DNA from 4 places in the Parabacteroides sp. 20_3 genome. Region 1 is predicted to be linked to each of the others. Evidence: riboswitches for the same ligand, from Rfam matches in the RefSeq annotation. Region 1 holds a riboswitch; each other region holds the start of a gene.
The links. Region 1 has a riboswitch for cobalamin ahead of ACESPU_RS00200 (sirohydrochlorin cobaltochelatase). Riboswitches for the same ligand answer to the same signal wherever they lie in the genome.

Region 1 (4,237 bases):
GGATATTGATCACCAATGACACCTTCCGCCCATTCATATACAAGCTCATTCTCATCTACACCTTTTTCCGTGACCAGATATTCATAGGTACCCTTCAATAAAGTAGCGCCGGGAGATTGCGCATGTTTCTTTAGAAACTGTACGAAGCGAGACGCGATCCTTTTGCGGTTGGGAACCCCTGCGGCTCCGGCCATCTCATCTGCCAATTCGGTTTCCCGCTGGCATTCCTCCAAGGCGAACTGCCCTAATAGGAAGAATGCCTCCCGTGGAACCGTACTGATCCAGTTTGGATTTCCCCTTCCTGCGTTCAGCATGATGTGCGTACTTTTACGAGCGCTCTCATCCGCTAACTCTATCAAGATGTTCTTTAGCTCGAAAGGGCTAATCTCCGACATCTTTTTCTCATATTCTCTCGTGACATGTATTTTCTTCTTGTCCATACATTATATATATTACATGATTAGCACAATAACGACACCCCAGATGATTAATAAAGTATTACCCACCGCATAGGTAACGGTATAGCCTAAGGCTGGAGTCTCACTTCCTACGGCATCTTCCACCGCTCCTAATGCGGCAGTTGTCGTACGTGAACCCGCCGTACAACCTAAAGTAATAGCCGGGTGGAACTTAAAAACGTAACGTCCCATCAGAATACCGATGATAAGCGGGATAGATGTCGCTAAAGCACCGATAATAAATAAACTTATACCGACTTCCTTCAATCCGGTCACGAAACTGGGACCCGCCGTGATACCGACTACGGCGATAAACATATTCAATCCCAAATTATTTAATATCCAGACGGAAGGCTCCGGAATACGCCCGAAGGTCGGATGCTTAGAACGAAGCCATCCAAAGACGAGCCCGGCTATCAAAGCACCTCCACTCGTACTTAGGCTAATCGGGACACCCCCGAAATGAATCGCGAGCGAACCTAAAATTCCCCCTAAGAAAATACCGATACCCACGAAAATCAAATCGGTCTGATTGGTTGGGCGATCGGGATATCCTAAAGCCGTCGCCGCTTTATTTACCTCTGATTTCATGCCTACCAATTCCAGCATATCACCGGAATCTATCACCGTAGCGGCCAAGACCGGGATATTGATACCCGCGCGCCTTACGGACTTGATGCTAACACCATGCATGAACGATTGATTGCGTAAATAGCAGATCTTTTTCCCCACGTATTCCTTATGGATCACTAGTACGGGTAACGTCTCTGCCGGAAAATCAAGCAATTCAATGTCATTGACCTCGTCGCCAATCCAGTTCTCCTCTCCGATCACGAATTCCCGGCGACCGCTTAGAACAACCTCATTTCCGGTATGTAAAACCAAATCCGGTTTAACATCGGTTACTACATTATTAATACGGACACGCTCCACGAACAAATGCCGTCCCAATTGGTCTAAATATACCTCCAACTGCTTTACGCTTTTGCCATCCTTGAACCATTCATTACTAATCTTATAGGCCCGGAAAGTTACCGGACGGGCGGCTGGCATAAAGCCCGGTTGCTCGCTCTCGTCGTTATTTCCCATTTTAGCCTCTAGCTCTTTACACGCTTTTTTCACGTAGTCGAGTCCTCCTAAAAGACGTGGCCCGATATCACTCACTAACCATGCGGATCCTGCCGTACCGAAAATATAAGTTACCGCATAGGCCACGGGCATTACATTTACCATAGCACTTTTATCCGTATCGCTAATATTCATCTGTCCGATCGTATCTTCGGCAACTCCTAATACTGCCGACATCGTCTGGGAGCCCGCCAATAATCCTGCGGCCTCGCCTGCGTTATATCCCATAAGTTTCGCTAACAAAAAAGGAGCGATCAAACAAAATATACACATGACGGCGGCGAAAAGCATTTGAGGAAGACCTTCCTTTTTCAATCCCCGGAAGAACTGTGGCCCAACGCTATATCCTACAGCGAAGAGGAACATCAAGAAAAAGACGGACTTTAACGGTCCGCTTATATCGATTTTTAATTGCCCGATCAATACACCGACCAATAATACGCTGGTAACCGTTCCCAGCGTGAACTTCTTTATCTTAAACTTGCCAATCCAGAAACCGAGAGCTAAGGTTATGAAAATAGCTAGCTCCGGATAATGTTGAAGTAAATTAGTTATCCATTCCATATCTATTTATTTGATGTTAAACAAAAAAGATGCTATTGGAACAGGGATTCTTTGAAAGATGTTGTTACTTTTCGGGATTATTTATATAAATTTGCGACCGCTTAGGTGATAGAGTTTGTCTACCGACAACTCTATAAAAGGGAATCCGGTTAGAATCCGGAACAGTGCCCGCTACTGTGAAGCTCTTGAAAAGGAAAGCGTTCTGCTATGCCACTGTCTTAAGAAAGATGGGAAGGTTGCTTTCCGAGCCAGTCAGGAAACCTGCCAAGCGAAGTAATGATTAATTCCTCCCGGGGTTAGGAGCAATTAAGAGGATAGAAATATCACCTATATCTAAAAGATGTTGGAGACGGAATAATACGTTGTCTCCGTGGGATTGATATGTAATCTAATTATTAATATATTCATATGATGAGGAAACACTTACTATCTTTCTTCCTGCTGGTCATCAGCCTAGTTTGTCGTGCGCACGATGGCGAGAATTTTGTAGCATCCGATTTATTCGCCTCTTTACAACCGGGCGATAAGGCCGCTTTATTGATGGTACATTTTGGAACAACCCATGATGATACCCGTGCCTTGACAATCGACGCGATCAATCAAAAAGCGAAAGAAGCTTTCAAAGATGTTGAGTTGCGTGAGGCATGGACTTCTCGCATTGTAATGCGCCGCTTAAAAGCTCGTGGCATAGAGAAACTAAACCCGATCGAAGCCTTGGAAAAGTTAAAGGCTGATGGTTATACGCACATCTTGATCCAATCCACGAATATAATCGAAGGTATCGAGATGGAATCCTTACGTAAAGACGTTGCCGCCATGAAGTCTTCTTTCAAGGAAATCCGAATCGGCAATCCCCTATTGTATACGCCGGAAGATTATGAGGCAGTAATCGCTGCTATCATAAAAAATGGGGCGAAGGAAGGCGCTACATTATTAGTAGGTCATGGCACTTATACTCCAGCAACGGCCCAATATGCCATGTTGGATTATATGTTGAAGGAGAAGGGGTTCAAGAATTATTCCGTAGGAACTATTGAAGGTTATCCTTCTTTTGATACGATGGAAGCTCAAGTAAAAGCCAATGGTACGAAGAAAGTCGTGTTAATGCCATTTATGTTTGTCGCTGGAGACCATGCGAAAAACGATATCGCCGGTGATTGGAAAGAGGAACTGGAAAAGAAAGGCTACGAGGTAAGCGTATTTATGGAAGGTCTGGGACAGAATCCGGATATTCAGAAGATTTTCATCGAGCACGCCCGTTTTATGGCTAAACATAAGATGATTGATATCGTCGACAAGAAAAAAGCTTATGCGGTAGAAAAGGACTAATATGCTAAATACATGAAAAGAGTTTTGACAATCTTACCGTTGACAGCCTTATGTATCAGTACGATGCAGGCACAACACAAGAATGAGTACACGAATTTCGCCGATACGACATTCAATATTCAAGAAGTCGTAGCGACCGCCGCACGCAAGCCACGTCCACAAATCACGAAGTTGGACGTACCTATGAAATATCTTCCTATTTCAATTAATAGCATTACGGCGAGTAGTTTGGAGTTGCGAGGTATCCGTAATATCCAAGATGCGGTACGCTTTATGCCGGGCGTACGATTCCAAACATCTTATGGCGCATTTCAACAATTGTCGATCCGTGGTTTCGATCATTCTATCATGATGATAGACGGTATCCGCGATGAACGTTCGGCAATAAACAACTCTTATCCCGTACCCGATCTATCCTGTATCGAGTCTATTGAATTATTAAAGGGACCGGCTTCTGTACTTTACGGACATTCAGCCGTAGGTGGAACCTTGAATATCGTTCGTAAATCCCCGTCAGAGAAACAGAGCGTTAATGCTCGATTGGCCTACGGTAGTTACGAGAATAAAGAGGCGACACTTGGCATGGGCGGTAAATTGGTCGGTCCGGTCAATTATTACGCCAATGTCAACTTTTCCGATCAAGAGGGCTGGCGTGATAATGGCAACCGTCGCTTTTCCGGTTATCTGGCATTGCAAGCTAAAATGACGGAACGTGACATATTAGATGTTCGCGGAGGTTTTAACCGCGACTTCTATGG
Region 2 (4,237 bases), on a different contig from region 1:
GCGAAGCAATTCCCGTTGTTGATGTCTTCCTTATGGCTAGGCTCGGAAAAATTGAAGCCTAACGATTCGATTGCCTCCGTTATCAACCAAGGCACCTTGGGTATCGGCTTTATCGGACTGGCCGAATGCTTGGTAGCCCTTACCGGGAAGCATCATGGAGAAGATGAGGATTCGCAAGCCTTAGGCGTAAGGATCGTTACGTATATCCGGGATCGCGCCAACCAATTCTCTGAGCAATACCAACACAATTATAGCGTACTGGCAACTCCGGCTGAAGGCTTGTCCGGCAAGTTCACGGGAAAAGATCGTAAGAAGTTCGGATCGCTTCCGGGTATCACGGATCGGGATTATTATACGAACTCTAATCACGTCCCGGTATATTATAAGTGCAGTGCCCGTCATAAAGCCGAAGTGGAAGCTCCTTATCATGATTTGACTCGTGGTGGCCATATCTTCTACGTAGAGATGGATGGCGACGCTACCCATAACCCCGAAGCGATCATGCGTGTCGTGGATATGATGGATAAATACAATATCGGATACGGTTCCGTAAACCATAATCGTAACCGTTGTCTGGATTGTGGCTACGAGAACTCCACCCCGAATCTGGAAGCCTGCCCGAAATGCGGCAGCAAACACTTGGACAAACTTCAACGCATCACCGGTTACTTGGTAGGAACCACCGACCGTTGGAACAACGCCAAGCTATCCGAGCTGAACGACCGCATCACCCACAACTAATTTTCAATTGTCAATTGTCAATTTTCAATTACCATGTTGTCTATCATAGATATCATCGAAGATACCACCGTAGACGGTCCGGGATTCCGGACCGCCATCTATGCGGCGGGTTGCCCGAACAAATGCCCGGGTTGCCACAACCCCGAATCATGGGATATCCATAAAGGGAAGAAAGTAAGAACGGAAGAGATCGTGGAGAAAGTGCTGGCTGACGAGTTCGCCAACGTCACCTTCAGTGGTGGAGATCCCATGTTCCAGCCGGAAGGCTTCACCGAGGTAGCCAAGGCGATCAAGGAAAAAAGCCAAAAGACGATCTGGTGCTACACGGGATATAAATTCGAGGACCTGATAAAGAACCCGGCACAAGCCGCCTTATTATCCTATATCGACGTATTGGTAGATGGCCGCTACAAACAAACCCTTCGGGATGAGAGCCTTTTATTCCGGGGAAGCAGCAACCAACGGTTAATTGACGTACAAGCTTCTTTAAATAAAAAGGAAATCGTAACATACAAGTACAACCCTTTCATTTAAGGAAATTCTCCAATTATAGCCCGGATATTAACAAGATTTCATACCTTTGTCCCGAATTGGTTCCGTTTCACCCAACCGGGGTTACGGATTAAATGGGAATCAGGTGTAATTCCTGAACAGTCCCGTTGCTGTGAAGCTCTATTTCAAACATTCCGGAAACACTTTCGCCACTGGTATATAAGGATATATATCGGGAAGGCTTTCGGGATGGGAGTCAGTCAGAAGACCTGCCAGTTAGGGAGAAGTCGTTCGCGAGGACAGAGCGGCTTGGTACGAATCATTTTCTAAACAGGTTTTAAATAATGGTGTTATCCTTTGCTAGAAAGGGATACCTCGCTTGCGTATTATCGATGCTGGCGATAGGTATGTCCCATGGACAAAGCAAACTCGACTCTATCCAACACTTGGACGAAGTTACGGTCACGGCCCGGAGTTTCAGCTTTAAAGAGGTAATTCCTTCCCAAAAACTATCGGGGAAAGAATTACAAAATTTGAACAGCCACACGGTAGCGGATGCTTTACGCTACTTCTCGGGCGTCCAATTGAAAGACTATGGGGGCGTAGGAGGTATCAAGACCGTAAACATCCGAAGCATGGGAACGAACCATATGGGTGTTTTCTACGACGGTATCGAATTAAGCAACGCGCAAAACGGACAAGTAGACCTCGGAATGTATTCCTTAGACAATATCGAGGAGATTTCTTTATACAATGGCCAGAAGAGCGATATCTTCCAATCCGCGAAAGATTTCGGTGCGGCCGGTACGCTTTATCTGCGTTCTCGTCGTCCTCGTTTCGAAGAAGGAAAAACAACGAATATCCGTGCCACGATGAAAGTCGGTTCCTTCGACGTTATCAATCCCTCGGCCCTGTTCGAATATAAGATATCAGAAAACGTAGCCGCCTCTTTCAGCGCCGAATGGTTAAGCGGAAGCGGTAAATACAAATTTCGTTACCGCCGTATCAACCCTGCCGGAGAGATCGCTTACGATACGACCGCCGTCCGGGAAAACGGGGATATCAACGCCACCCGCCTAGAGGCCGGATTGTATGGCAAGATGAGCGACGGTACTTGGAATCTTAAGTTCTACAACTACAATTCCGAACGAGGTATCCCGGGGGCTATCGTAAACAACGTATGGCGACGCGGCGAACGAGTATGGGATACGAACTCTTTCATGCAAGGCTCCTATATCAAAGAAATCAATAGTAAATTCAAGACACAGGTCAATGCGAAATACGCTTTCTACCGTACGCATTATGTGAACAACGACGACAAGCTGATTCATGTAGATAACCTGTATAAGCAACGGGAGATTTACCTATCTTCCGCTAATGTCTACTCCATCCTCTCGAACTGGGATGTCTCTGCTTCTTACGACTTGCAATGGAACAAGATGAACGCCGATATGTATGGATTCGTTTACCCGGAACGCTTCACCAACCTCCTTTCGGTCGCTACGGCGCTCCGGTTAGGAAAAGTAAAATTACAGGCCAGCGGACTGGCGACTTTTATCAACGACCGTGTAGAAGAAGGCCCCGCACCGGAAGCCCGGCAAATCCTCACACCCGCCGTGTTCGCCTCCTATAAGCCGTTCGAGAAACAAGACTTTAATGTACGCGCTTTCTATAAACGGATCTTCCGCATGCCCACCTTCAACGATTTGTATTACGCCGATATGGGAAACTCCAAATTAAACCCGGAATACGTAACCCAATATGATGCCGGCTTCGCTTACACGAAAACATGGGAGAACCATCTTTTCTATCGCTTCAAGATACAGGCGGATGGTTATTACAACAAGGTGAAAGACAAGATCATCGCTTACCCCAAAGGCCAGCAGTTCCGTTGGACGATGCTGAATTTGGGTAAGGTAGAAATCAAAGGTATAGATGTCAGTACGGAAACGACCGTCAATCCGGTAAAAGATTTGTTCGTCACGCTACGCGTACAATACACCTATCAAAAGGCCCAAGACTTCACGGATCCCTCGGATACCTATTACGGAGATCAAATCCCTTATATCCCTTGGCATAGCGGCTCCGCCATCGCACAAGCCTCTTTCAAGGGATGGAACCTCAACTATAGTTTCATATATGTGGGAGAGCGGTATAACCAGCAGGAAAATATCAAATACAATTATACGCAACCGTGGTACACCAGCGACATCTCCTTGTCGAAAGATTTGAAATTCAAATTCGGACTTATCAAGGCTGCCGTAGAGGTAAACAACCTGTTAAGCCAAGACTACGACGTGATCCTGAATTATCCGATGCCGAAACGAAATTACAAAGTGTCTTTAACGATCGAGATATGAAAAGACATACATTATATATAATAGGTATCCTGATCGGTTGCGCTTTTTCATCCTGCCGTAAGATCGAGATCGTAGTTCCATCGGAATACGAGCTGGTCTCCGATGGTATCCACCCCGAGGCGAATCCTCAAGGGATGTATTTAGTGAACGAGGGGAATATGGGAAGCAATAAATGTACGCTGGATTATCTGGATTACGTGAACGGTTATTATATCCGTAACCTCTACTCGGAACGGAACCCAAACGTGGTCAAGGAGTTGGGCGATGTAGGCAATGATATCCAGATTTACGGAAGTAAGCTATATGTTGTAGTCAATTGTTCCCATAAAGTAGAAGTATTGGACGCCCGGACTTGTGAGCGGATCACGCAAATAGACATTCCTAACTGCCGGTACATCCGTTTTTACCGGGGAAACGCCTATGTAACCTCTTATGTCGGCCCCGTGCAAATCGACCCGAATGCTCCACAAGGAGCCGTATATCGGGTAGACACGACCAGCCTGAAAATAGACGCTAAAGTCATTGTCGGCTACCAGCCGGATGAATTAGAGATTTTGGGTGAATATATCTACGTAGTGAATTCCGGAGGCTATCGTGCCCCGGAGTACGACAATACGGTTTCCGTCATCGAACTAAACCGTTTC
Region 3 (4,237 bases), on a different contig from region 1:
GCAGTACGAAAAGATAAGCAATATCTTAAAAGGAACAAAGACGTATGAAAAGGATCTGTTCGCACTGTCGTGCGACATTTGAATGGCCGGTAACCCTTTTGCCGGAAGAGGAAAGTTTGTCTAAATTATCAGCATAAGAAATAGAAAATATATTAGTAAATGTTGTTAGAATGGATGCCAGATTAAACTGGGATACTAAATGTTCAATATGTGTATCTCTGCCGAAGTGATTCGCCAGAGGTACTTTTTTATCTTAAATTAATATATACATGAATAGATATGGAATGGATTAATGAATTGTTATGGGGAGAAGGGGTAGGGCATTCTATCCTTTTGTTATCCGTTGTGATCGCTCTGGGGATCCAGCTTGGTAAACTGAAGCTATTCGGTATCTCTTTAGGGATTACCATGGTACTGTTTGTCGGGATCTTTCTCGGGCATTTCGGTTTTACGGCGAATCCGTCGGTCGTTCATTTTTTTAGAGAGTTTGGTTTGATCTTATTTGTTTACTCGGTAGGTATGCAAGTAGGCCCCGGATTTTTCTCTTCGTTTCGAAAGGGAGGGATCACGTTGAATATGCTTGCTTGCGGTATTGTTTTTCTAGGGGTGATTACTGCCTTGATTATACATTATATTACAGGCATTCCTATACCGACAATGGTAGGTATCTTATCCGGAGCAGTGACGAATACACCGGGATTGGGCGCTGCTCAACAGGCTTATTCAGATATGACGGGGATCTCGGATGAAACGATCGCTTTAGGATATGCGGTTGCCTATCCGTTAGGTGTGATCGGCATTATCTTGTCGATGATTTTTATCCGTTATGTTTTCCGTATCTCTTTTGCGAAGGAGACGGAACAATTGGAAGAAGAGACGGATACGGAATCGGGAGGAGAGGCTGTACCTATCTCTTTGGTGGTGAAGAATCCGGCGATTTTTGGTCGTAGCGTAAGTGAGCTATCTAAATTGTTGGAACACCGTGAATTTGTTATTTCCCGTATTTTACGTAACGATACGAATCGGATAGAGATCGTGGCGGGGAACACGGTATTGAATGGGGATGATAAGATTTTTGTTATTACCGCAGAGCATGACGTGGAGGCGATAAAGACTTTTATCGGTCAAGAAATACAGATGGATCGTAAGCAATGGATTCCGGCGGAAAGCCAGTTTATCAGCCGGCGTATTTTGGTTACCCGGTCTGAAATCAACGGTAAGCAATTAGGGGCTTTGCAGTTACGCCGTTTACATGGAATTAACGTGACTCGGATCAATCGTGCGGGGCTGGAGTTGGTAGCTACTCCTAATCTGGTCTTGCAAATAGGCGACCGGGTGACAGTGGTCGGTAGTGAATTGGCGGTGGAGAAAGTTGCCGAGACGCTGGGTAATTCAATGAAACGCTTGAATGAACCTAATTTGGTGACTATTTTTGTTGGTATAGTTTTGGGTATTATCGTGGGAAGTCTTCCTATTAGTTTTCCGGGTATTCCTCAACCGGTGAAATTAGGATTAGCGGGAGGTCCGTTGATCGTTGCGATATTGATAAGCCGGTTCGGTTATCGTTATAAATTGGTTACTTATACCACGCAAAGTTCTAATTTACTATTGAGGGAATTAGGAATCACGTTGTTTCTCGCCTGCGTGGGATTGAGTGCGGGTGAAGGTTTTGTCGATACGATAGTCAATAAGGGTGGTGTAGCTTGGATCGGTTATGGTTTTATAATAACGTTATTGCCTCTACTGATTATCGGTTGTGTGGGAAGGTATTTTTATAAACTGAATTATTTTACGTTGATGGGATTGATTGCGGGAAGTACGACCGATCCTCCTGCGTTAGCCTATTCCAATATGGCGGCAGGAAATGATGCGCCGGCGGTTGGATATGCGACGGTTTATCCATTGACCATGTTTTTGCGTGTGTTGACCGCACAGTTAATGATATTATTCTTTTATACATAGAATAAATATTTTGTTGTTAGTAATGTTTAGAAAAGTGTAAACTCCCTAGCCTTCCGCCGAAGTGATTCGCCGGGGGGCTTTTTTGTTGCTAATCAAAAAGTAAACATGTATCTTTGCGGCCAATCAAGGTGTAGATGTTATCGATTCCGATAATAATCAGTAAAAGGGAATCCGGTGCGAGTCCGGAGCTGTACCCGTAGCTGTAAGTCCTTGGAGCCCCGGCAAATCTTGTTGCCACTGCCTATCGGATAGGCGGGAAGGTAGCCGACAGAGGGTGGACGAGCCAGAAAACCTGCCATGATTTTGTTATGCGACGTTTCGGGTGAAGACGTTGGTAAATCTAAATGTTGCTATGCGAGATTTATATCTTATAAGATGCCTATGCGTTTTTAGCGCATGGTTATTCTCTTTGGGTGTCGCTTACGGTCAACAGATCGATACGACGGCCTATCACGAGCTTTCCGGGGTGGAAGTGGTGGAGAAGGTACGTCCGTCGGTCACCCGTGAAGGTACGCCTTTGCAAATTATGGACCGGGCGGGAATCGATCGCTTGGGAGTACAAGACCTATCCGAGGCCGTGAAACGCTTCTCGGGAGTTACGGTACAGGATTATGGGGGGATCGGAGGATTGAAAACGGTCTCGGTACGTAGCTTGGGGGCGAAGCATACCGCCGTCAGTTACGATGGGGTGACGATTACGGACGCGCAAAGCGGGCAAGTCGATATCAGCCGTTTCTCGTTGGATAATGTGGAGATGGTTTCCTTGTCAATCGGGCAGTCGGATGACATTTTCCAAACGGCAAGGGTGTATGCTTCGGCAGGCGCCTTGAATATACAAACCGGAAAGCCCACGTTTAAAGACAAATCGTTTCATACTTATCTTAAGGTTAAGGGAGGTTCCTTCGGGCTTTTTAATCCTGTGCTGCATTATGATCAAAAATTAGGAAAGCGTTGGAGCGCATCCTTACATGGTGATTTCGTGCGTGCGGATGGACAATATCCCTATACATTAATTAATGGGGAATTGGAAACGAGAGAGAAGCGAAGAAATAGCGATATCCATTCTTTCCATTTGGAAGGTAATCTATTCGGCGATTTTGGAAGGGGAGGCGAACTTTCCTTTAAGGCGTACTATTTTGATTCGGAGCGGGGGCTTCCCGGTTCTGTTAATTTATATAACAAGAACACTTCTGAACGATTATGGGATAATAACTTTTTCGTGCAATCGGGGTATAAGAATGTTCTTAATGAGAAATTTACGCTACGGGCCATGGCTAAGTATAATTATGCTTTTACTCGTTATTTAGATATAAATGATAAATATGCTGCGGGCGAACAAGTCGATTTGAATACACAGAATGAGTATTATGGCTCTGTAGGTTTGCTGTATACTCCTATAAAGTATGTATCGGCGACGTTGACTACGGATTTAACTCGCTCTATGCTGGACAATAATTTTGTGAACGGCCCTAATCCAAAGCGAATGGCCTCTCAATCAGTACTAGCGGTGCAATATAAGAACAGTCGATTCACGGCTACCGCTAGTTTATTGGGAACATATATCACTGATAAAGTGGAGCAAGGGGAAAAACCGGATGATAAGAGGCGTTTATCCCCGGCTGTAAGTTTGTCTTGGCGGCCATTCTCGGAAAGTACTTTGCGGATACGTGCCTCTTACAAAGATATATTCCGGGTTCCTACATTTACGGACTTGTATTACCTCCGTATGGGAAATACAAATTTGAAACCGGAAGAAACTTCCCAATATAATGTAGGGGTAACATGGAGTTCTTCCTGTGGGGATTGGCTGCGGCATTTCAGTATTTCGGCGGATGGATATTATAATACGGTGAAAGATAAGATCGTGGCTTTACCTACCATGTATGTTTGGAAGATGATGAATATGGGCGAAGTGGATATTAAAGGGGTAGATGTAAATTTATCTACACAATTCCGATTGCCCTTACGAATGAGCTTGCTTTTGGCTTCCACTTATTCTTTTCAATACGCGGTTGATGTGACAGATCCGGAAGCTAAGAATTATAAGGATCAGATTCCTTATACACCTCGTCATTCTGGCACGGTTTCCGTAACCTTGGAAAATCCATGGGTAAATGTCTCTTATATACTGACTGCGGTTGGTGATCGTTATGCATTGCCGCAAAATATAGATCGGAACAGGATTGATTCTTATATAGAACAGAGTATTTCTATAAATCGAGATTTTCGTTTTCGATATTTCGGTTTGCGTTTGCAAGGTGAATTGTTAAATCTT
Region 4 (4,237 bases), on a different contig from region 1:
GCTGTCGGCAATCCTTGCCGTGTAATTAAAAATATCGAAGATAATGATTAAAAACCTCATTTTTGATTTTGGCAAGGTCCTCGTAAATCACGATTTGCAACCCTTGCTTGAACGACATTTCGGGGATGATGAAGTGTCACTAATCGGTTTTCACAAAATTCTATCAGATCCGAAATTTATAAACATGTGCGACCGTGGAATAATCCCGTTTGATAAAATGATTGACGGAGCGATAAAAAGGTATCCTGAATATAGTGATGCCTTCACGTTTTTCAAAGATAATTATCTAGAAGAGATAACAGGAGAGATTGAAGGTATGCGTGTACTTCTAAAAAAGTTAAAGCAATCTGGATTCAAACTATATGGGTTGACGAACTGGAGCGACACAATCTACCGGGTCATGGAGAAATTCGACATATTCCGGTTACTTGACGGTATGGTAATATCATGTGAGGAACACTTCATCAAGCCAGAAAAGGAAATTTATCTTCGCCTTCGTGACAAATATGGCCTTAAACCGTCGGAATGTTTGTTTACGGATGACAGAATGGTGAATGTGTTGGGTGCAAAGGCGATTGGAATGGAAGCTGTATTGTTCACAACACCCAAAGAATATATTTTTGAAATAGAGCGAATTTGCGGTATCAAAATTGAACAATGATGAATACCAGAAATTGCAACAGCCGGAGATGCGTTTAGAGAATAGCGAATATCGCACCATTGATTAACGACAAATAAAACAAAGAAGAATATGGGTATCGGAAAATGGATAGGCGGTGTCTTGGGGTTTATGGCATTCGGACCACTGGGCGCTTTAGCCGGTATTATATTAGGCTCTTTCTTTGAGGAAGAGGCAAACATGACGGGACAGCCCTTCGGTGGCAGAACCAATTACGATGATCAATATACACGAAGAGACCCATACGCCGGGGAGCGTAACAGTTTCCTTTTCTCCATGTTGGTAATGGCCTCCTATATCATCCGTGCCGATGGGAAAATCATGCACAGCGAGATGGAATATGTCCGTCAATTCCTCCGAAGGAACTTCGGCGAGATCGCCGTAGGCCAAGGTGAAGAGATATTGCTAAAGCTTTTCGACCAAGCCAAACGCATGGAGCAAGAGAATAGCATAGGATTCAAGAATACCATCCGGGAATGCGGAACCCAGATCGCATACAACCTAAGTTATGAGGAGCGGCTGCAACTGCTGGCGTTCCTCGCCGAGATCGCTAAGAGCGACGGTAATGTTTGCGCCACCGAGATCAACGCTTTAAAAGAGGTAGCCATAGCGATGGGAATGTCTGAAAAGGAAGTTGAATCCATGTTAAATCTTCAGGAAAACTCCCTAGATAACGCCTATAAAGTATTAGAGATAGAACCCACGGCTACGGACGATGAGGTGCGTGCCGCTTACCGCCGCATGGCTATCAAACATCATCCGGACAAAGTAGCCAACCTTGGTGAAGATATCCGCAAGGCCGCCAATGAGAAACTCCAAAAGATCAATGAGGCTAAGGAGCGTATCTATAAAGCGAGAGGCATGAAGTAAATAAGAAAATGGAAATATTTTCTCAATGTCTGTATTATTTAATTAAAAAGACCTACCTTTGCCCACGATTTTAGTAACCAAGCTATCACATAGTTTGGTGAGAGGGAATCCGGTGTGAATCCGGAGCTGTTCCTGCAGCTGTAATCCTCATTAAGTTGGTTAGAAGTTCAAAAGCCACTGTTCCAGAATTGGAATGGGAAGGTTTCTAACCAGAGGAGAGCCAGAATACCTGCTAAAGTCTTACAATAACATCAAGCTTCCAGGATAGAAGTATGTGTCATACAAAAAACGATTCAATTTATTTTTTGAGACATAACCAGATAGAGGCTTGTTGTTTTATTTCGTGTATAAATAAAACACTATATGAGGCTTTTAGCATTCGCTATTCTGGTGGCATGCGTACAATCCGTATGCGCCCAAAGCATATTGAAAGATCCGAAGGAACTTTCCGTGCTATTGAACGAGGTCGTGGTCACCGGTACGGGTACCGAACACTATCTGAAAGACGCCCCTGTGCAAACAGAGGTAATCACTGGCAAAGCCCTTGACAGTTACCAAGGACGCAGTATGCAAGATATTCTGGAAGGGCTGAACGCTTCCATCACCTTTAATCCGAGCGACATGGGTAGTGGCATCCAGATGAACGGATTAGGCAACGATTACATCTTGATCCTTATCAATGGCAAACGGATCAACGGAGATACCGGCGGACAAAACGACTTGAGTATTATCAACCCCGCCAATATCGAACGTATCGAGATCGTAAAAGGTGCCGCCTCTTCCCTGTATGGCTCGGACGCTATCGCCGGTGTTATCAATATTATCACGAAAAAGAACCGGGATAAAGTGAGCCTATCGAATACGACTCGTGTCGGATCATATGGAGATATATTGGAAAGCGTACAAATCGGCTTTGGGCATAAGAGAATGAATTCCAACACCTCACTTAGTACGACCCATACGGACGGCTGGCAAAATACGACCCAAGAATGGGACCATCACGAGGTAATGGATGGAACCGTGACACGAACCGTAAACCGATCCACGAACTTTACGCTAAGGGAGAACTTAACCTACAAAGTGAACGACCGGCTGAGCCTTTCGGCCGATGGCTCTTTTTACCAGAAATGGAATTATCGTCCGCACGGCGCATTCAAGTATTATACCTATGATCAATTCTACCGGAACTTCGATGTAGCCGGAGGAGCTAAATACGCATTGGGAGGGCAGAACTTCCTTTCGGTAGATCTAACGTATGGTAACTATAGCTATTTCTATAATTACCATCATAAAGATGTCACGAACTTCTTCGATCCGGAGACGGGTTTACGTATTACCCGTTATCCGGGGGAACATATTCTGGAAACCTCTCAACAACGTTTCCTAGGACAAGCCAAAAGCGTATTCCACCTCGGGGAAAACAATATCCTAAGCGCCGGACTCGAATATCAATACGATCATTTGAAATCTCCCCGGCGTATCGAGAACGGGAAAGCCTCCGTATTTACGGCTTCCGCTTATGTACAAGACGAATGGAATCCGACGGATCGGTTGAATGTGACGGTAGGTGGGCGCTTCGTCGTGCACCAAGAGTTCGGGGCTACGTTTACCCCTAAAGTCTCCGCCATGTACAAACTAGGCGACTTCAATATCCGAGCCACATACTCAAATGGATTTAAGGCTCCTACCTTAAAGGAGTTGCACGATGATTATATCACGCAGATCGGCGGCGGCCCGTGGAAACATTATTATGGTAATAAGGATTTAAAACCGCAAAAGTCCAATTATTATTCGGCGAGCGTAGAATATCATGCGTCGAACCTGCAGATCACGGTAACAGGATTCTACAACCGTATCAAGAACATGATCGCCTTGACCGAGATCCCGACAAGCGCCGAAGACCGATTGGATGAGATCGAGGCCAGCATGCAACACAAGAACTTATCCAAAGCCCGCTCTTTCGGGGGAGATATATCGCTCACCTATCAAATCCTATCTTCCTTGGCTATTGGTGGAGGCTATAGCTATACGGATGCCAAAGCGCAATATACGGATGATCCAGCCGACCCGAATTATATGCTCTACACCCCGATCAACGGAACCTCATTCCATAATGCCAATTGGAAACTAGCATGGAACCATGCGTGGAAAAAGTATAAATTGGATGTCACCTTGTTCGGCCGATACCAATCCACCCGCTTTTATATCACGGACGGTGATGGAAAAAGTTATCAGCTATGGCGATTGAATACCCGTCATAACGTATTGAAAAAGAAAAAATGGAACCTAGATATCAATGTCGGTATCGATAATATCTTCGATTATGTGGATCGTACCCCGTTCGGACGCCATCGTGGAACTACGTCTCCCGGACGGACTTGGTACGCCTCCTTTATCGTGAAATTTCAGAATAAACATAAACTATAAACAATCTTAAAAGTTAAATGCGATGAACAAATTTAAGTACCTTTTGCTTGCGGCGAGTCTATTTGCCTCAAGCGCAGTTTTTACCTCCTGTGATGATGGAGACGACGACAATACCGCAAACCCGGCGGAAGAAGTCGTAAAGACAAGTAAGAAACATGACACGGCGATCTTGTTGTGTACATTCGGTAGCACATTCAAGGAGTCTATCAAGACTTACGACGCAACATTGGCCGATTTCCAGAACGCATTTCCCGATGCGGA

Region 2: linked by a shared signal. The riboswitch ahead of ACESPU_RS16935 (TonB-dependent receptor) and the one ahead of ACESPU_RS00200 (sirohydrochlorin cobaltochelatase) in region 1 are both predicted to bind cobalamin.
Region 3: linked by a shared signal. The riboswitch ahead of ACESPU_RS17005 (TonB-dependent siderophore receptor) and the one ahead of ACESPU_RS00200 (sirohydrochlorin cobaltochelatase) in region 1 are both predicted to bind cobalamin.
Region 4: linked by a shared signal. The riboswitch ahead of ACESPU_RS16965 (TonB-dependent receptor plug domain-containing protein) and the one ahead of ACESPU_RS00200 (sirohydrochlorin cobaltochelatase) in region 1 are both predicted to bind cobalamin.

What each region holds. Positions count from the first base shown of each region.
Region 1 covers NZ_CAXSNO010000001.1:49,265-53,501, reverse strand. The annotation lists gene ACESPU_RS00210 (bifunctional aspartate transaminase/aspartate 4-decarboxylase) at 1-440, opposite strand, end outside; gene aspT (aspartate-alanine antiporter) at 453-2,150, opposite strand; cobalamin riboswitch at 2,237-2,434, shown strand; gene ACESPU_RS00200 (sirohydrochlorin cobaltochelatase) at 2,562-3,479, shown strand; gene ACESPU_RS00195 (TonB-dependent siderophore receptor) at 3,492-4,237, shown strand, end outside.
Region 2 covers NZ_CAXSNO010000008.1:237,956-242,192, reverse strand. The annotation lists gene ACESPU_RS16945 (anaerobic ribonucleoside triphosphate reductase) at 1-741, shown strand, start outside; gene nrdG (anaerobic ribonucleoside-triphosphate reductase activating protein) at 775-1,275, shown strand; cobalamin riboswitch at 1,316-1,525, shown strand; gene ACESPU_RS16935 (TonB-dependent receptor) at 1,578-3,593, shown strand; gene ACESPU_RS16930 (YncE family protein) at 3,590-4,237, shown strand, end outside.
Region 3 covers NZ_CAXSNO010000008.1:257,759-261,995, forward strand. The annotation lists gene ACESPU_RS17000 (putative transporter) at 280-1,962, shown strand; cobalamin riboswitch at 2,072-2,277, shown strand; gene ACESPU_RS17005 (TonB-dependent siderophore receptor) at 2,315-4,237, shown strand, end outside.
Region 4 covers NZ_CAXSNO010000008.1:248,250-252,486, reverse strand. The annotation lists gene ACESPU_RS16980 (sugar O-acetyltransferase) at 1-51, shown strand, start outside; gene ACESPU_RS16975 (HAD family phosphatase) at 44-661, shown strand; gene ACESPU_RS16970 (TerB family tellurite resistance protein) at 752-1,549, shown strand; cobalamin riboswitch at 1,604-1,801, shown strand; gene ACESPU_RS16965 (TonB-dependent receptor plug domain-containing protein) at 1,913-3,976, shown strand; gene ACESPU_RS16960 (sirohydrochlorin cobaltochelatase) at 3,999-4,237, shown strand, end outside.